2 regions of the Ruminococcus sp. 1001136sp1_2201st1_G3_2201SCRN_220225 genome follow, and region 2 is predicted to be linked to the other one. Evidence: riboswitches for the same ligand, from Rfam matches in the RefSeq annotation. Region 2 holds a riboswitch; the other holds the start of a gene.
The links. Region 2 has a riboswitch for FMN ahead of AB5642_RS07390 (ECF transporter S component). Riboswitches for the same ligand answer to the same signal wherever they lie in the genome.

Region 1 (7,723 bases), on a different contig from region 2:
ACCATGGAGCATATTGTTAAGCTTCCTCTTGGGTTTGCCGAGAGTTTTGGCAGCGGAAAACTGCGCAAGATTGTCAACGAATCCAGCGCAGCCACCGAAACCTATCTCGCCCATCAGCTTCCCGACAGAGCCAATGCCATTGCAACCCCCTGCGGTCTTTTGGTGCTGTTGTTCGTGTTTGACTGGAGACTGGGACTATTGAGTCTTGTTCCGGTTGTGCTGGGGTTTCTGATCATGATGGCAATGACCGGAAAGCAGATGCAGGAAAAGATGAAAGAATACCAGAATGCGCTGGATGATATGTCCAATGAAGCGGTAGAGTATGTCCGTGGGATTCCGGTGGTAAAAACCTTTGGCCAGACGATCTTTTCCTTTAAGAAGTTTAAAGACTCCATTGACCGGTATAAAGTATGGGTGATTGCTTATACCAGGCAGCTTCGGACACCGATGATGTTCTATACAGCTGCGATCAACGGCGTTTTTGCCACACTGATTGCCGGAGGACTGTTGCTTACGCAAGACGGTGTGACTTCCGGTTTCTTACTGGATCTTATTTTCTATATCATCATTACACCGGTTATTTCTGTCACACTGACACGCATTATGTTCCAAAGTGAAAACGCCATGATCGTAGACGACGCTTTACAGAGAATTGACAGCGTTTTGCATTTGAAGCCTCTGGAGGAAACGAAACATTCAAAGCATCCCCAAAACGCTTCCGTGGAACTGAAATCGGTTCATTTCAGCTATGATGGAGAAAAAGAAGTATTAAAAGATATTTCACTGACCATTCCTGCAGGACAGACGGTAGCTTTTGTAGGTCCATCCGGCGGTGGAAAAACAACCCTTGCCAACCTGATTTCCCGATTCTTTGATCCCCAGAGCGGAATGGTAAAAATCGGTGGTGTTAATGTGAAAGACATCCCGAAAGAGGAACTCATGAACACGGTGTCTTTCGTATTTCAGAACAGCCGTCTGATCAAGGCATCTATTCTGGAAAATGTGCGTATGGGAAAACCGGAAGCTACCCGTGAGGAAGTTCTGACTGCCCTTCATCACGCGCAATGCGATGATATTCTGGAAAAACTCCCACAGGGTGTGGATACGGTCATCGGTACAAAGGGTGTCTATCTTTCCGGCGGCGAGCAGCAACGAATTGCCATTGCCCGTGTGATGCTGAAAAATGCTCCGATTATCATTCTGGATGAAGCCACTGCCTTTGCTGACCCGGATAACGAAAGCCGCGTACAGGCTGCTTTCTCAAGACTTTCCGAGGGTAAGACAGTGATTATGATTGCCCACAGGCTTTCTACCGTAACAAATGTGGATCAGATTTTTGTCATTTGCGACGGACGGGTTGCCGAGTGCGGAAACAGTCGCGAATTGCTTGCAAAAGACGGTATATTCAGCCGTATGTGGAAAAATTACCAGACTTCCGTGCAATGGAAGGTAACAAAGGAGGTGCAGTAATATGATCAAAAAACTGCAGAAAAAATATGCCCTGTCTGAACAGGGAGCAAAAGACCTGATCAAAGGCTGCCTGGCCTGTGTCCTTCAGAATCTGTCTTTTATGTTTCCGGTGGGACTTTTATATTACCTGGTCAGCGATCTGATGAACGGGGGTGTTCCCGGCGGGAAAATTCCATTTTATGTGGCAGGCTGCGTGGTGTGTATTGGCTTGATTCTGCTGACCACTTTCTTTCAATACAATGCGACCTATTTTGCCACTTACAAAGAAAGCGGTATCCGCCGCATTACCCTGGCAGAACATCTGCGCAAAATCCCCCTTTCCTTTTTCGGGAAAAAGGATTTAGCCGATCTTACCAGTACCATTATGGCGGATTGCACCTTCCTGGAGCAGAGTTTTTCGCATTTTATCCCTGAGCTTGCGGGTTCGATCATTTCTACAGTTCTGATTTCCATTGGTCTGCTCTTTACGGACTGGAGAATGGCACTGGCTGCCTTATGGGTTCTGCCGGTTGCCTTTGCGATTGTGGGATTTTCCGCAAAGATTCAGGAAAATCTGAATCAGAAAGCCATGGATGTAAAGATGGCCTGCGCAGACGGGATACAGGAGTGCATTGAAACGGTTCGTGACCTGAAAGCGAACAATGCGGAGCAGGCATATTTAAAAGGTCTGGAAAAGAAGATCCGTGCCGTGGAGCATCGTTCCATCCTCAATGAATTCGGCCTTGCTGTTTTTGTGGTTTCCGCATCGCTGGTGCTGAAGCTTGGTATTGCAACGGTTGCGCTGGTGGGAGCTGTTTTGCTCATGCAAGGAAGCCTCTCCGTGCTTACATTCTTTATGTTCCTTCTGGTAGTATCCCGTTTATATGACCCTCTGCAGGGCGCACTCCAGAATCTTGCGGCAGTCATCAGTACACGAACCAATATTGCCCGTATGAATGAAATTCTCGATCATCCCATCCAGCAGGGCAGTGATAGGCTTTCCAATCAGGGGTATGATATTGTCTTTGACCATGTCGGGTTTGCCTATAATACCGGAGAAACTGTATTGAAAGATGTCTCCTTTACGGCAAAGCAGGGAGAGGTTACGGCTCTGGTGGGCCCGTCCGGCGGCGGAAAAACAACCGTATCCCGGCTGGCAGCAAGGTTCTGGGATATTAACAGAGGAAAGATTACCGTGGGAGGCATGGATGTATCCCGAATAGACCCGGAAACACTGCTTTCTCTGTATTCCATCGTATTCCAGGATGTTACGCTGTTTGACAATACGATTCTGGAAAATATCCGAATCGGAAACAAAGACGCCACAGATGAACAGGTCATTGCGGCTGCGAAACTTGCCAATGTAGATGAATTTGCAGAAAAATTACCAGATGGATGGCATACCAATATCGGGGAAAATGGCTGTGAACTTTCCGGCGGAGAGCGCCAGCGCATCTCTATTGCCCGTGCATTTCTGAAAAATGCGCCGATCATTCTTTTGGATGAAGCTACTGCTTCCCTGGATGTGGAGAATGAAACTCTGATACAGACAGCCCTTTCCCGTCTGATCGCAGATAAAACCGTTCTGGTTATCGCCCACAGGATGCGTACCGTAGCCGGAGCAGATAAGATCGTTGTCCTTTCTGATGGTACAGTTGCAGAAGAAGGATCACCAAAGGATCTGGAAGAAAAGAATGGTGTATATGCCCATATGGTAAAACTGCAGACAGAAAGCCAGAACTGGAAACTTGCGTGAAGAAGGAAAAGGAGGTAGTGCAATGAAAAGGAACCAATGGAAGCAGGAGAATATCCGCCTTGGCACCCACGGGGAAGACTATGGAAGCTGGATGTCCAATCCTGTCTTTTACATCATTGGCGGAATCGGAGTTTTGGCCGCTGTGCTGGCTGTCCTCTCTTTTTATGTATTTCATGTCGCTGTTCTCGGTGTGCTGTTTGCCATCATCACAATCGCACTTGTGGTTTTGCTGATCTGGATCACATGGATCAGGCGGCAGTATGCCTTTGGCGGTGGCAGAATCATGGAACAGGTTCACCGGGTTGTCCTCTCGCACCTAGACTATGACGGTGAGGGCAAGATTCTGGAAGTAGGTTGCGGCTCCGGAGCGCTGACAATCCGTGCGGCTCTGACATGGCCGAAAGCAAAAGTAATCGGTATTGATTATTGGGGCGCTGTGTACAATTACAGCAAGGCACTCTGCGAGAAAAATGCTGCAAGTGAGGGCGTGGCTTCCCGCTGTGTATTTCAGCACGGTGATGCGAAGCAGCTGGATTTTCCTGATGAGAGCTTTGATGTGGTCATCAGCAACTATGTCTATCACAATGTCATGGGTGCAGATATGCAGAAACTGCTGCTGGAAAGCCTGCGGGTATTGAAAAAAGGCGGCGTCTTTGCACTTAACGATGATATGAAACAAAAGATGTACGGTGACATGGAAGGTTTTGCGCAGAAACTGCGGGATATGGGGTATGAGGAAGTACGACTTGTTGATACCGCACAGGAAGCTTTTGGCGCCCACCGTCGGGCTGCCATGATGATGCTAGGTTCTTCCCGGTTGCTTGTCGGTAGAAAGTAATGTATCAAAACAGGAGGTTTGGCTATGTCCAAGTTAGGAGTCGTGGAGGATACACTGTTCGTCCCTATGCTGGGAAGAATTTATGCTAGTGAGCATTACCCGCAAATTTTATATGATAAAAAAGCATTGGAATTGAAAAAGAAGCTGCCTTCAGACTTGATTAAACAGAATATGCAGAGCCAGTATACCCTTTTGGCCTCTGCTTCCCGGTCTGCTAATATGGATCGGATTATTCGGACTTTTCTGGAACGCAGACCGGACGGTGTGATTGTCCAGTTGGGCTGTGGTCTGGAGACAACCTATCACCGATGTGATAACGGAAAGACACACTGGTATGCCGTGGATCTGCCTCATGTAATCGAATACCGGCGGGGACTTCTTCCCGAACCAGAGAGGGAATTATATATTTCCGGGGATGCCTTTGCAAAGGATTGGATCAAAAAAGTTCGCAATGATGTATTTGATGCTCCTATTCTCGTTACTGCAGGCGGGTTATTTCATTATTTTGAGGAACATAAGGTCATTGCCCTTCTGCGTATGATTGGGCAATTTGGAAATATGGAAGTTGTTTTTGATACGGTGAACAAAAGAGGAATGACCATGATGAAGAAAAAATATATGAAACAGGTCGGCCATGCCGATGCACAAATGTTCTTTTATGTGAATTCAGCGGAAGAACTGGCAGCAAAGATCGGGGGTAATGTGAAGGTGATTGCGGAGGAACCATACTATCGTTACATCCCTAAAAATGGCTTAAAGCTATCCACAAAGGTCAGTATGACAGTTTCTGATCAATTCAAGATGGTAAAGATGATACATCTAAAACTATAGTGGATATACAATATCAGAGAGAGAGAACTTTATCATTTTTTCGGACGCACTGATGAAACACCATCAAAAGCCGCTTTCTATCACCAGCGTGCAAAATTAAAAGATAATGCACTATGGGAACTTTTGCAAATCTTTAACCAGAAGCTTCAACCAACTCTATACAGAAACCGTTATCGTTTGGTTGCTTGTGACGGTTCTGTTGCTGATGAAGTCGATCCGGAACTTCTGGCAAAAGTATTGGCTAATCCAGAGATGTGGGCATTGCTCAATTCACTGGCGAAAACGATGAAGTAATGAAAAATAGTGAAAAAATAGTGTAATTTTAATGAAAAAACAATTCATAAAACGATATAATATATGGATAAAATGAGGATATTTATTGTGTATATGGATATTCTATCTCCATCAGTAAACTAAGTAAAATAAAAATTCTGCTTTACAAACAACAGATAAAGTATTAAAATAAACAAAAAGATATCTTCAGGGCAGGGTGAGATTCCCTACCGGCGGTAAAGCCCGCGAGCCGAGAGGCATGATCCGGTGAGATTCCGGGGCCGACAGTACAGTCTGGATGGAAGAAGATGATAGTACAGTTGATTTTTTGTATGAATGAATGTAGTATCAGAGCTCTGAGATGGTGATCCATTTCAGAGCTTTTTATATAGGAAAATCAGACATTCATTTATCAATCATATGTAACAGATCAATTCCACCCTGCAGATATTTCTGCAGGCTTTTTTTGTATCTGGTACATCGTTTTCGAAATAACTATACCATTCACTTGTCTGTGAATCCGATTGCACATGTTTAAAAGCCTCGGCGTAGCCCAGGCAAAGAACAGGAATAAGAAAGAAGGAATAGAAATGACGGATCAGGAATATATGCTTCGGGCTATTCAACTGGCCAAAAAAGGAGAAGGCTGGACGAATCCCAATCCTATGGTAGGGGCAGTGATCGTAAAAGACGGAAAGATCATCGGGGAAGGCTATCATAAAAAGTATGGAGAACTTCACGCGGAACGTAATGCAATTGCTTCTCTTACAGAATCAGCAGAAGGTGCGGTGATTTATGTCACGTTGGAGCCTTGCTGTCATCATGGTAAAACACCTCCATGTACGGAAGCGATCATTGAACAGAAGATCAGAAAAGTGGTGATCGGTTCCAGAGATCCGAATCCGAAAGTGGCAGGAAAAGGTGTACAGATGTTAAGGGAAGCCGGTGTAACAGTAGTTGAAGATTTTATGAGAGAAGAATGTGATCAGCTGAACCCGGTGTTTTTCCATTATATTACTACGAAGACCCCTTATGTGGTAATGAAGTATGCCATGACACTGGATGGGAAGATCGCAACGAAAACAGGAGCATCAAAATGGATCACCGGAGAATCTGCACGAAAAGAAGTACAGCATATGCGGCATCAGTACATGGGAATCATGGCTGGTATTGGAACTGTGCTTGCAGATGATCCGATGTTAAACGTCCGGGTAGAAGGCTGGAAAAGTCCTGTCAGGATTGTGTGTGACAGTAAGCTCAGGATCCCGCCGGGCAGTCAGATTGTAAAAAGTGCGGAAAAGTACCGGACGATCGTGGCTTATGCAGAACAGAAAAATGCAAAAGAGAAAATAAAAATATTACATACCATGGGAGTTGAAACCATTTACTGTCCCGACGAAAAGAATCAGATAGACCTTAAGAAGCTGATGGCAGATCTTGGAAACAGAGGCATTGACAGCATCCTCCTGGAGGGAGGAGGTACGTTAAATGACAGTGCACTGCGAGCTGGAATTGTAAAGGAAGTACAGGCTTTTGTGGCACCAAAGCTGTTTGGCGGTGTGGCTGGGAAGACACCGGTAGAGGGTATTGGAGTTGAACTGCCGTCTGAAGCAGTGGAACTGAAATATACAGATATCTGTCAGATCGGTGAGGATATCCGGATAAAATGTCAGGTGTGTGATAAAAAACAGGAGGAATCATGTTTACAGGAATCGTAGAAGAGAAAGGAAAAGTCCGTTATATACAGCTGACAGGGGAATCAGGGATCCTGGCAGTGAAAGCCCGGAAAGTCCTGGAAGGGACAAGGATCGGTGACAGTATCGCTGTGAATGGTGTGTGTCTGACAGTTACGTCGATTCAGCCGGACGGATTTACTGCCGATGTGATGGCAGAGACGATCAGAAGAAGCAGTCTTGGCAGCTGCAAGGCCGGAAGCCAGGTAAACCTGGAACGTGCAATGGCTGCAGACGGTAGGTTCGGGGGACACATAGTAAGCGGCCATATTGATGGGACTGGCGTGATACGTTCCATGCTCCGGGAAGAAAATGCCATCTGGGTATCAATTGAGACATCGCCACAGATTTTGCATCTGATCGTGGAAAAAGGATCCGTCTGTATTGATGGGATCAGCCTGACAGTTGCAAGGGTTGATGAAGCTGGTTTTCAGGTGTCGGTCATTCCACATACAGGAGAAGAAACCACTCTTTTGGAAAAGGTGCCGGGGGATCTGGTTAATCTGGAAAATGATGTGATCGGAAAATACGTAGAAAAACTGCTTGGCATCAGAAAAAACGAAGAAGAGAAAAAAGAATCCGGAATTACGATGGAGTTTCTTGAAGAATTCGGGTTTTAGAACAGGAGGATATACACTATGTCACAAAATTATCAGTACAACACAATTGAAGAAGCACTTAGGGATCTTAAGGAAGGAAAAATAGTTCTGGTCACAGATGATCCGGACAGAGAAAATGAGGGAGATCTGATATGTGCGGCAGAGTTTGCGACCAGGGAAAATATTAATTTCATGGCGACCTATGCAAAGGGTCTTATCTGTACACCGATGAGTGCAGAAATTG
Region 2 (7,723 bases):
TCGTCCTCACCTTCCTTTGCGTAAATTTTCATCTCTAAGGGTCTCATAGGAGCTCTTGAGGTTGCCGGTTCCAGAAGTGCCGGGGAAACTCCAAGCTCTGCCGCCACGATCCTTTTTACCAGTTTGGCACAGGTCTGTCCCTGGCAAAGCCCCATTCCACAGCGTAGATATCTTCGGATTTCCGTGATGGTGAACATTCCATCATGAACTGCCCGTCTGATTTCTCCTTTTGTTACTTCCTCACATCTGCATATAATTCTGTCATCGTCAGGCTCCGGGACGTATTCTCCCAGCTGAACGGTTCTATCATAAATACTTTCCATCATACAATCCCTCCGCCTTATTTTGCTCTGTAAAATCTGGCCTTCATTGCCATATCTGCTGGAACCTTTATAGTAAGAAGATTGGTATGGTCAAAGGCTTTCACACTCTTTACCGATACCACCTCAGCCTCACAAACCGGCTGGCCGTTTCTTCCAAGTCCCAGTCCCTTTTCCCCTTTTTCCGGCAAAGGAAGAAATTCATAAGGAATGGTGACTGTGGCAAAACCAGGCTCAAAGGTTTCATCTACCAGGAAGATGGCCTGTCCTGAACAGGAGGCTACGCACATTCCGCAGCCAACACATGTGGCGTTTTCCTCCACAGCCGGAAGGGAGGTAATATGTGCCCCAATCTTAATGCAGTGCTTTGGACATGCATCCTGACAGGGGTTGCAGGGAATGTTCTGTGTGCACTCCATCACCGGATGAACACCAGCTCTGTGGGTAACACCTGGGAAACGCTCGATCTCCTCATCTGCCACATAGCCTTTTGTGAGAAGATTCATGGAAACATCGATTCCCTCTTCTGTCTTTTCAATCAGCCTGCCTCTGTTCTTAGGGGCAAACATGCCCTGGCGAAGTCCGTCAAGGGCTGCCTCATTTACCTTTGCCCCTTCTTCCAGTTCTGCCTCCTCTATGTAGCCAAGATATCTGGAAGCTGCAATTCCAGCAATTCTTCCCTCAATCATGGCGGAGCTTGCTTCCTCGATTCCGGATACATCGCCCGCTACGAAAATTCCTTTAATGGAGGTCTCCCCATACTCATCTACGATTGGCACCTGGCCACCGCGCTTCGGATTGTCTTCCATCTCACAGCCGGCCATTTTTAACAGCTGTGACATTGGGGAAAGACCAACTGCCAGACAAATGGTATCCACGTCGAAATGCTTTTCTGTTCCTGGAATAAACTGAAAATGATTGTCAACTTCCGCAATCGTTACACCTGTCACATGATCTTTTCCTTCTGCTTTCACAATGGTATGGGAAAGGTAAAATGGAACTCCCGTTCTGGCAACCTTTGCAGCATGTACGCCATAACCTCCGATTCTCGGTGCCGCGTCAACCAGTGCAACCACATCACAGCCACACTGTTTCAGCTGGAAGCTGACAACCAGACCAACATTTCCGCTTCCCAGCATCAGGATCCGGCTGCCAGGCTTTACACCGTGAAGGTTCATCATTGTCTGTGCTGCGCCTGCTCCGATCACACCCGGAAGAGTCCAGCCGTCGAAGGTAACCATATTTTCTGCAGCTCCTGTGGCAATAATAATGGCATCTCCTTTATAATGGAAAATTTCTTCTCCCTTTTTTACCACGATTTCTTTATCCTGATACATTCCAATGACTGTGGAATTCAGTTCTACATCAACACCTGCCTTGGCAGCCTCTGTAAGAAGCTCTTCTCCGATGACGAAGCCTCTGATCTTTGCCTTATGCTCTTTGGAACCGAAGAATTTATGGATCTGCTTAAACAGCTGTCCGCCAGGCTTTTCATTCTCATCAAATACAACTACCTTCAATCCTCTTTTTGCTGCCTCAATTGCTGCTGACAGACCAGACGGGCCTGCGCCAACTACGATCAAATCATATCTTTTCATCTTGTCTGTCCTCCTGTTTTCTGTTCCTCAAACGGTTCTGCCGATACACCATATTGTGTCTGAACCTTCATTCCTGCTTTCAGCGGGGTTACACAGGTTCTCACATTTGGAACTCCGTCCACAACCATAACACAGTCCGTGCAGCGTCCGATCGCACAAAAGATTCCTCGAGGCGTATGCTCCTTCTTCGTGTAACGGTGGATCAAAATTCCCGCCGCTTTTAATGCCGCTGCGATTGGTTCCCCTTCATACCCCTGAATCTTCTGACCATCATATGTGAAATTTACTAATCTTCCCTTCTGCGGTACTCCTAAAATCGGATGCTCTGTAATACGTGTACCCATGGTATTTCCCCCTTTTTGATAGACGGACAAATCTGCTGTCCGGGACTTTCATCGCCAAAAAGGCGCCTGCAAAATAAATTGCAGACGCCTTTGTCTTTTACGTTGTTGATTCTTTTTCTTAAGTTGTTCGTATTATAGTTTATGTAAATGGATATGTATTGTAAAAAACGATACCAGAGCATGTTTGAAATATTTCCAACACTATTTTTACAAAATCATCTACAGATATGTTATAATGGGAGTATCTGTTGAATATCGTTAAAAGAAATATTATGCTTCCATTCAGCATAGAACATTAAAGCATTAATGAAAAGATACTTACGAGGTGTAAAGCTTATGAAATACAGAGATGAGTTCCACATTGCATCCACTGCGATTCTGCTCAGTGTGGCCATGGTGGGAATTTCCGTAGTCGTTCCCAAAGAAAACAGAGTACCAACTGCCAAGACCACATTAACAGAGGCTCCTGAAACAGCTGCAGAAGCGGAAGCTGCACAGCAGGAAGAATTTCCAATTTACAGTCAGGACAGTAATTATGACGAGACTTACGATTACAGCCAGGGAGATAGTTCCTACGATAACAGCTATGATTCTTCTGGCGGTGATTCTTCAGGAAGCGACCAGATCACTTATCCTACTGAGGATTCTGGAGATAGCTCAGGAAGTGACACTTCCGATATTCCGGATTATACAGAAGATACCTCCGATGATTCCGGACAAGATAACGATGAGAACTGGGATTATATTGATAATGGAGATGGTTCTGGTTCCGATAACGGAGGAAACTATACGGAGGATACCTCCGATCAGGATATTGAATACTATGAATAAAAAGAATCCTGCCCGGCAGGGCTTGGAAATTCCAACAGAATTTCCTGCTACATAATAAAATCCCCGGATTTCCGGGGATTTTATTATTATCTGATCTTATTCAAAAATCCAAATGGTTCCTTATCTTCCAGAAAATGCATCAGCATATATGCCGTCATGATCGCTACATTCTCTTCCTTCAGAATCCGCTTCACTTCCTCGCGGTCCGCCAGAATCACTTCAATCTCTTCCGTATCTTCCTGTGCCTTGGAACTGATTTCGCCGCTGGCATATCCATATACAGTCGCACAAGACTCGTCTGTCATTCCTACAGTAGTGAAATAAGGCTTCTGGTAAGCTTCTGCTACCGGAATGGGATCAAGCTTCAGTCCGGTTTCCTCGTACATTTCACGAATTGCGCCTTCATGGTAATTCTCATCCGGCTCTACCAGACCAGCTGGAAATTCATAAATATAATCGCCTAATGTATAACGATATTGGCGAATCAACACCACTTTGTCATGTTTTTCGCCATAAATGCTATAAATGATCACACCGTCCGGATTGTTCTTATGTGTCACCATTTTCAAGCTGTCTACATCTTTTGCACGGGAAGACACAAAATAGTTTACCGGGGTATTGTGCACACTGGTGGCTTTTACATTATAAAGGTTTACATAACGATTATCTGTCTGTTTGGTAATGCTGTTGATTTTTCCCATAGGAACCTCTTTTCGTCAGTTCTTGCTGTTCTGGTCAGAGGTCTATCTAGATCTCACCAAGGAACAGAGAATCAGTCACCGCGAAGAATCACACGAATTCTTTTATAAATAAAGAACACGATCACTGAGGTTAATGTGTATTTGAATAAATTGAATGGTACAAGGATCATAATTGCAAAAGTAAGAAGGTTGGTTACACCGCTGTGTACTGCTGCACCCATTTCAATAAATGCCTGTACCGGCATTCCAAATGCCTTGCCGTATGCAGGAAGAAGTACAAATGCGTTTACAAAGCATGCAAGCACTGTGGTAAGAATTACACCAGCTGCCATACCTGCCACTGCATGTGTTCTTGTCTTCTTATGCTGATAACGATAGATCAGTCCGGCTGGAACTACATAAGAACAGCCAAAGAGGAAGTTTGCCACATCACCAACGCCTGCTGTCATAGTTCCCTTAGTTACCAGATGTACCAGAATCTTCACCAGTTCGATCAGTATACCTGCTACAGGTCCCATTGCAAAAGAACCGATCAGTGCTGGAATCTCAGAGAAATCCAACTGATAAAAGGACGGTGCCAGAAATGGCAGCGGTACCTCAAAATTCATCAACACACCTGCCACAGCGCCTAACATTGCTACCTGGGCAATGGTTCTGGTGCGGCTTCGCTCCATTACATTTCCATTTTTGATTACTTGTTCGCTCATACTCATTGCTCCTTAAATTATAATATTTAAAGAAAATTTCTGCAAGTATGGGATTAAAATGTTACCAGTAAACAGTAACGGTTACTGTTCACCAGTAACGTTAAAATCACCACATAAAAAGCCCCGAAATCTCTTCCGGGGCAATGAGCACGTACAAAAAAATCAACCGATCTAAATATTCTGCGCGTTCTTCTCTCATCCAGACTTTACTGTCGGTTTTGGAATTTCACCAAATCAGCCGCCAAAGCGGGTCGCGGACTATACCGCCGGTAGGGAATTTCGATTTCCAAGGATTTCGATCACCCTGCCCCGAAGAAATTTTCTTTTCATGGTGGATTATACAATAGAAATAGGATAATTTCAATAGGAAATCTATTTGTACATTTATTTCATATTTTCTATTATATATCTATTATCATTTGTCTTTATTTGCCTCCACAACATGCACATCCATCTGCGGATACGGAATAGAAATTCCGTTGGCATCAAAAGATTCTTTGATTTTCTCATTCAGCCGCCATTTGATCTTCCAGTATTTATCGGTGGGAACCCAGACGCGAAGCCCCATGACTACGGCGCTGTCAGCAAGTTCGTCTACAAAGACCAGCATGTCTTTGTCCGATTTGGTTCCGGGATCTTCCTGTAAAATGTGCTGCAAAAGCTTTTTTGCTTTCTTAATATCAGAATCATAGGAAATTCCCACTTTGATTTCCAGGTTACGCAAATTCTGCGCAGTTACATTGATAATGGTGCTGTTGGATAATTTTCCATTTGGAATGATTACATGCTTATTGTCAATGGTGATCAGGGTCGTATAGAACATCTCAACCTTATATACGGTTCCCTCCGTCCCACCAGCCTGATCCTGTATAATATAATCTCCTACCTGAAATGGCTTAAACAAAAGTAGCATAACGCCGCCAGACAGATTCTCCAGACCGCCCTGCAAAGCAAGACCAATGGTAACGCCGGCAGTTCCCAGAAGAGCTGCTACTGAAGATTCCTTCACACCGAAATTAGTAGCTATATTAAAAATCAGAATCAGATACAGCAAAAATTTTCCAAAAGAACAGATGAACTGGGCAACCCCCATGTCTATGCCGGCCTTTTCCATGGAACGCTTCGCAACTTTCAGCAGCCACTTGATCAGCTTTGTTCCCACATAAAAAGCTACAATAGAAAGAACCACTTTCATTCCGAAGCTGATCAAATCCGGAATATGACCGTTAAAGTAAGCCTTGATCTGATCCCAGTTGGAGCTTACTTTATCCACTGTTTCCTGGACAGTCTCCTGAACTGCATTCTCTATAACCTGTCCTTCCAAATTCCCATCTCCTTTTTTCAGTCCTTTCCCGTAAACAATTCTGTTTCTTGCTATCCAAAAACAATTTCGTCCTGTTTTCCACCGGAAATTCATTTTGGAAACAAATTATCCACCGTCTACTGCAAGACTCTCCACAGTATCAACTGCGCTGCCAGAATTAACGGCACACCCAGACGGAATTTCCATTTTCTGATTTTATGATGAAAAAATTGCATTCCAAGAAGAGCTCCAGCGGAACCGCCAATGGCAGCCACCGCAAGAAGCTGGGCTTCCGGGATGCGCCACTGTTTCCGGATGGCTTTCTGTTTATCGATGCCATACATCCCGAATGCTGCAATATTAACGAAAACCAGATATACAACAAGAATATTTTCTAACATTTTAATCCAACTCTCTAATTTCCCTGCCAAACACGCTATAAAGCGTGTTTGAAAAAGGCTTTCTACAAGGCAATGGCAAGAGAAATAATGTTTTCCCTCTTCTCTTTATTTATTTAATCCCTTCATAGAAAGGCTGATCCGGTTCTTCTTCTCATCCACACCGAGAACACGAACCTCCACAACATCTCCAACGCTTACAGCTTCCAACGGATGTTTGATAAATTTTTCACTCATCTGGGAAATATGAACAAGTCCGTCCTGATGAACTCCGATATCAACAAAAGCTCCGAAATCGATTACGTTGCGGACAGTTCCTTTCAGGATCATACCCTCTTTCAGATCCTTGATATCCAGTACATCTGTGCGGAGAATCGGCTTCGGCATCTCATCACGCGGATCTCGTGCCGGTTTCTCCAGCTCTTTTACAATATCCCGAAGAGTGATCTCTCCAATTTCCAGTTCATCAGCAGTCTTCTTGTAATCCCCGATCTGTCTGGAAAGTCCGGCAAGCTTGCCTCCTGCAATATCCTCAGCGGAATATCCCAGTTTCTCAAGAAGCCTGGAAGCCGCCTCATAGCTCTCCGGGTGAACGCTTGTCGCGTCAAGAGGATTGGAGCCGCCTGTAATACGCATGAAACCAGCGCACTGCTCGAATGCTTTCGGTCCAAGCTTCGCAACCTTCAGAAGATCTTTTCGGCTTGTGAAACGGCCATTCTCCTCACGGTAAATTACAATGTTCTTTGCAATAGCCTTGGAAACACCGGAAATATACTCAAGAAGGGAAGCAGAAGCAGTATTTAAATCCACACCTACTTTATTTACAGAATCCTCAACCACACCTGTCAGAGCCTCGCCAAGCTTCTTCTGGTTCATATCATGCTGATACTGCCCTACACCAATGGATTTCGGATCGATCTTAACCAGCTCAGCCAGAGGATCCTGCACACGTCTTGCAATGGAGGTAGCACTTCTCTGTCCTACATCAAAATTTGGGAATTCGTCTGTAGCAAGCTTGCTTGCAGAGTAAACAGAAGCACCTGCCTCATTTGTAATCACATACTGAACCTTCGCTTCCGGAATCTCCTTCAGCATATCAACAATAACCTGCTCAGACTCTCTGGAAGCAGTACCATTTCCAACAGAAATCAGGGAAATGCCATACTTCTTGATCATAGCTTCTACTGTATCCTTCGCAGCGCGAATCTTCTTCTCGTTAGTAGGAGCAGTTGGATAAACAACTGTGGTATCCAGAACTTTTCCAGTAGGATCTACAACGGCCAGCTTACAGCCTGTACGGAAGGCCGGATCCCATCCAAGGACAGTCTGTCCGGCGATTGGAGGCTGCATGAGAAGCTGCTCCAGATTTTTGCCAAATACTTTGATGGCTCCGTCCTCTGCCTTCTCAGTCAAGTCACTTCTGATCTCGCGCTCGATTGCAGGAGCGATCAGACGCTTGTAACTGTCCTCTGTCACTTCTTTCAGAATCGGTGTAGTAAATGGATTGTCTCGGGTGATCAC

Region 1: another riboswitch for FMN. It lies ahead of ribD (bifunctional diaminohydroxyphosphoribosylaminopyrimidine deaminase/5-amino-6-(5-phosphoribosylamino)uracil reductase RibD); the one in region 2 lies ahead of AB5642_RS07390 (ECF transporter S component).

Annotation. Positions count from the first base shown of each region.
Region 1 covers NZ_JBCOME010000015.1:57,710-65,432, forward strand. Annotated here, with positions in the region: gene AB5642_RS07095 (ABC transporter ATP-binding protein) at 1-1,470, shown strand, start outside; gene AB5642_RS07100 (ABC transporter ATP-binding protein) at 1,472-3,205, shown strand; gene AB5642_RS07105 (class I SAM-dependent methyltransferase) at 3,228-4,043, shown strand; gene AB5642_RS07110 (class I SAM-dependent methyltransferase) at 4,068-4,874, shown strand; FMN riboswitch at 5,347-5,461, shown strand; gene ribD (bifunctional diaminohydroxyphosphoribosylaminopyrimidine deaminase/5-amino-6-(5-phosphoribosylamino)uracil reductase RibD) at 5,738-6,865, shown strand; gene ribE (riboflavin synthase) at 6,847-7,500, shown strand; gene AB5642_RS07125 (bifunctional 3,4-dihydroxy-2-butanone-4-phosphate synthase/GTP cyclohydrolase II) at 7,519-7,723, shown strand, end outside.
Region 2 covers NZ_JBCOME010000016.1:46,513-54,235, forward strand. Annotated here, with positions in the region: gene AB5642_RS07360 (FAD-binding oxidoreductase) at 1-1, opposite strand, end outside; gene AB5642_RS07365 ((2Fe-2S)-binding protein) at 1-323, opposite strand, end outside; gene AB5642_RS07370 (FAD-dependent oxidoreductase) at 341-1,918, opposite strand; gene AB5642_RS07375 ((2Fe-2S)-binding protein) at 1,915-2,262, opposite strand; gene AB5642_RS07380 (hypothetical protein) at 2,599-3,093, shown strand; gene AB5642_RS07385 (NUDIX hydrolase) at 3,180-3,794, opposite strand; gene AB5642_RS07390 (ECF transporter S component) at 3,866-4,501, opposite strand; FMN riboswitch at 4,685-4,822, opposite strand; gene AB5642_RS07395 (mechanosensitive ion channel family protein) at 4,917-5,825, opposite strand; gene AB5642_RS07400 (DUF1294 domain-containing protein) at 5,942-6,205, opposite strand; gene AB5642_RS07405 (Tex family protein) at 6,311-7,723, opposite strand, start outside.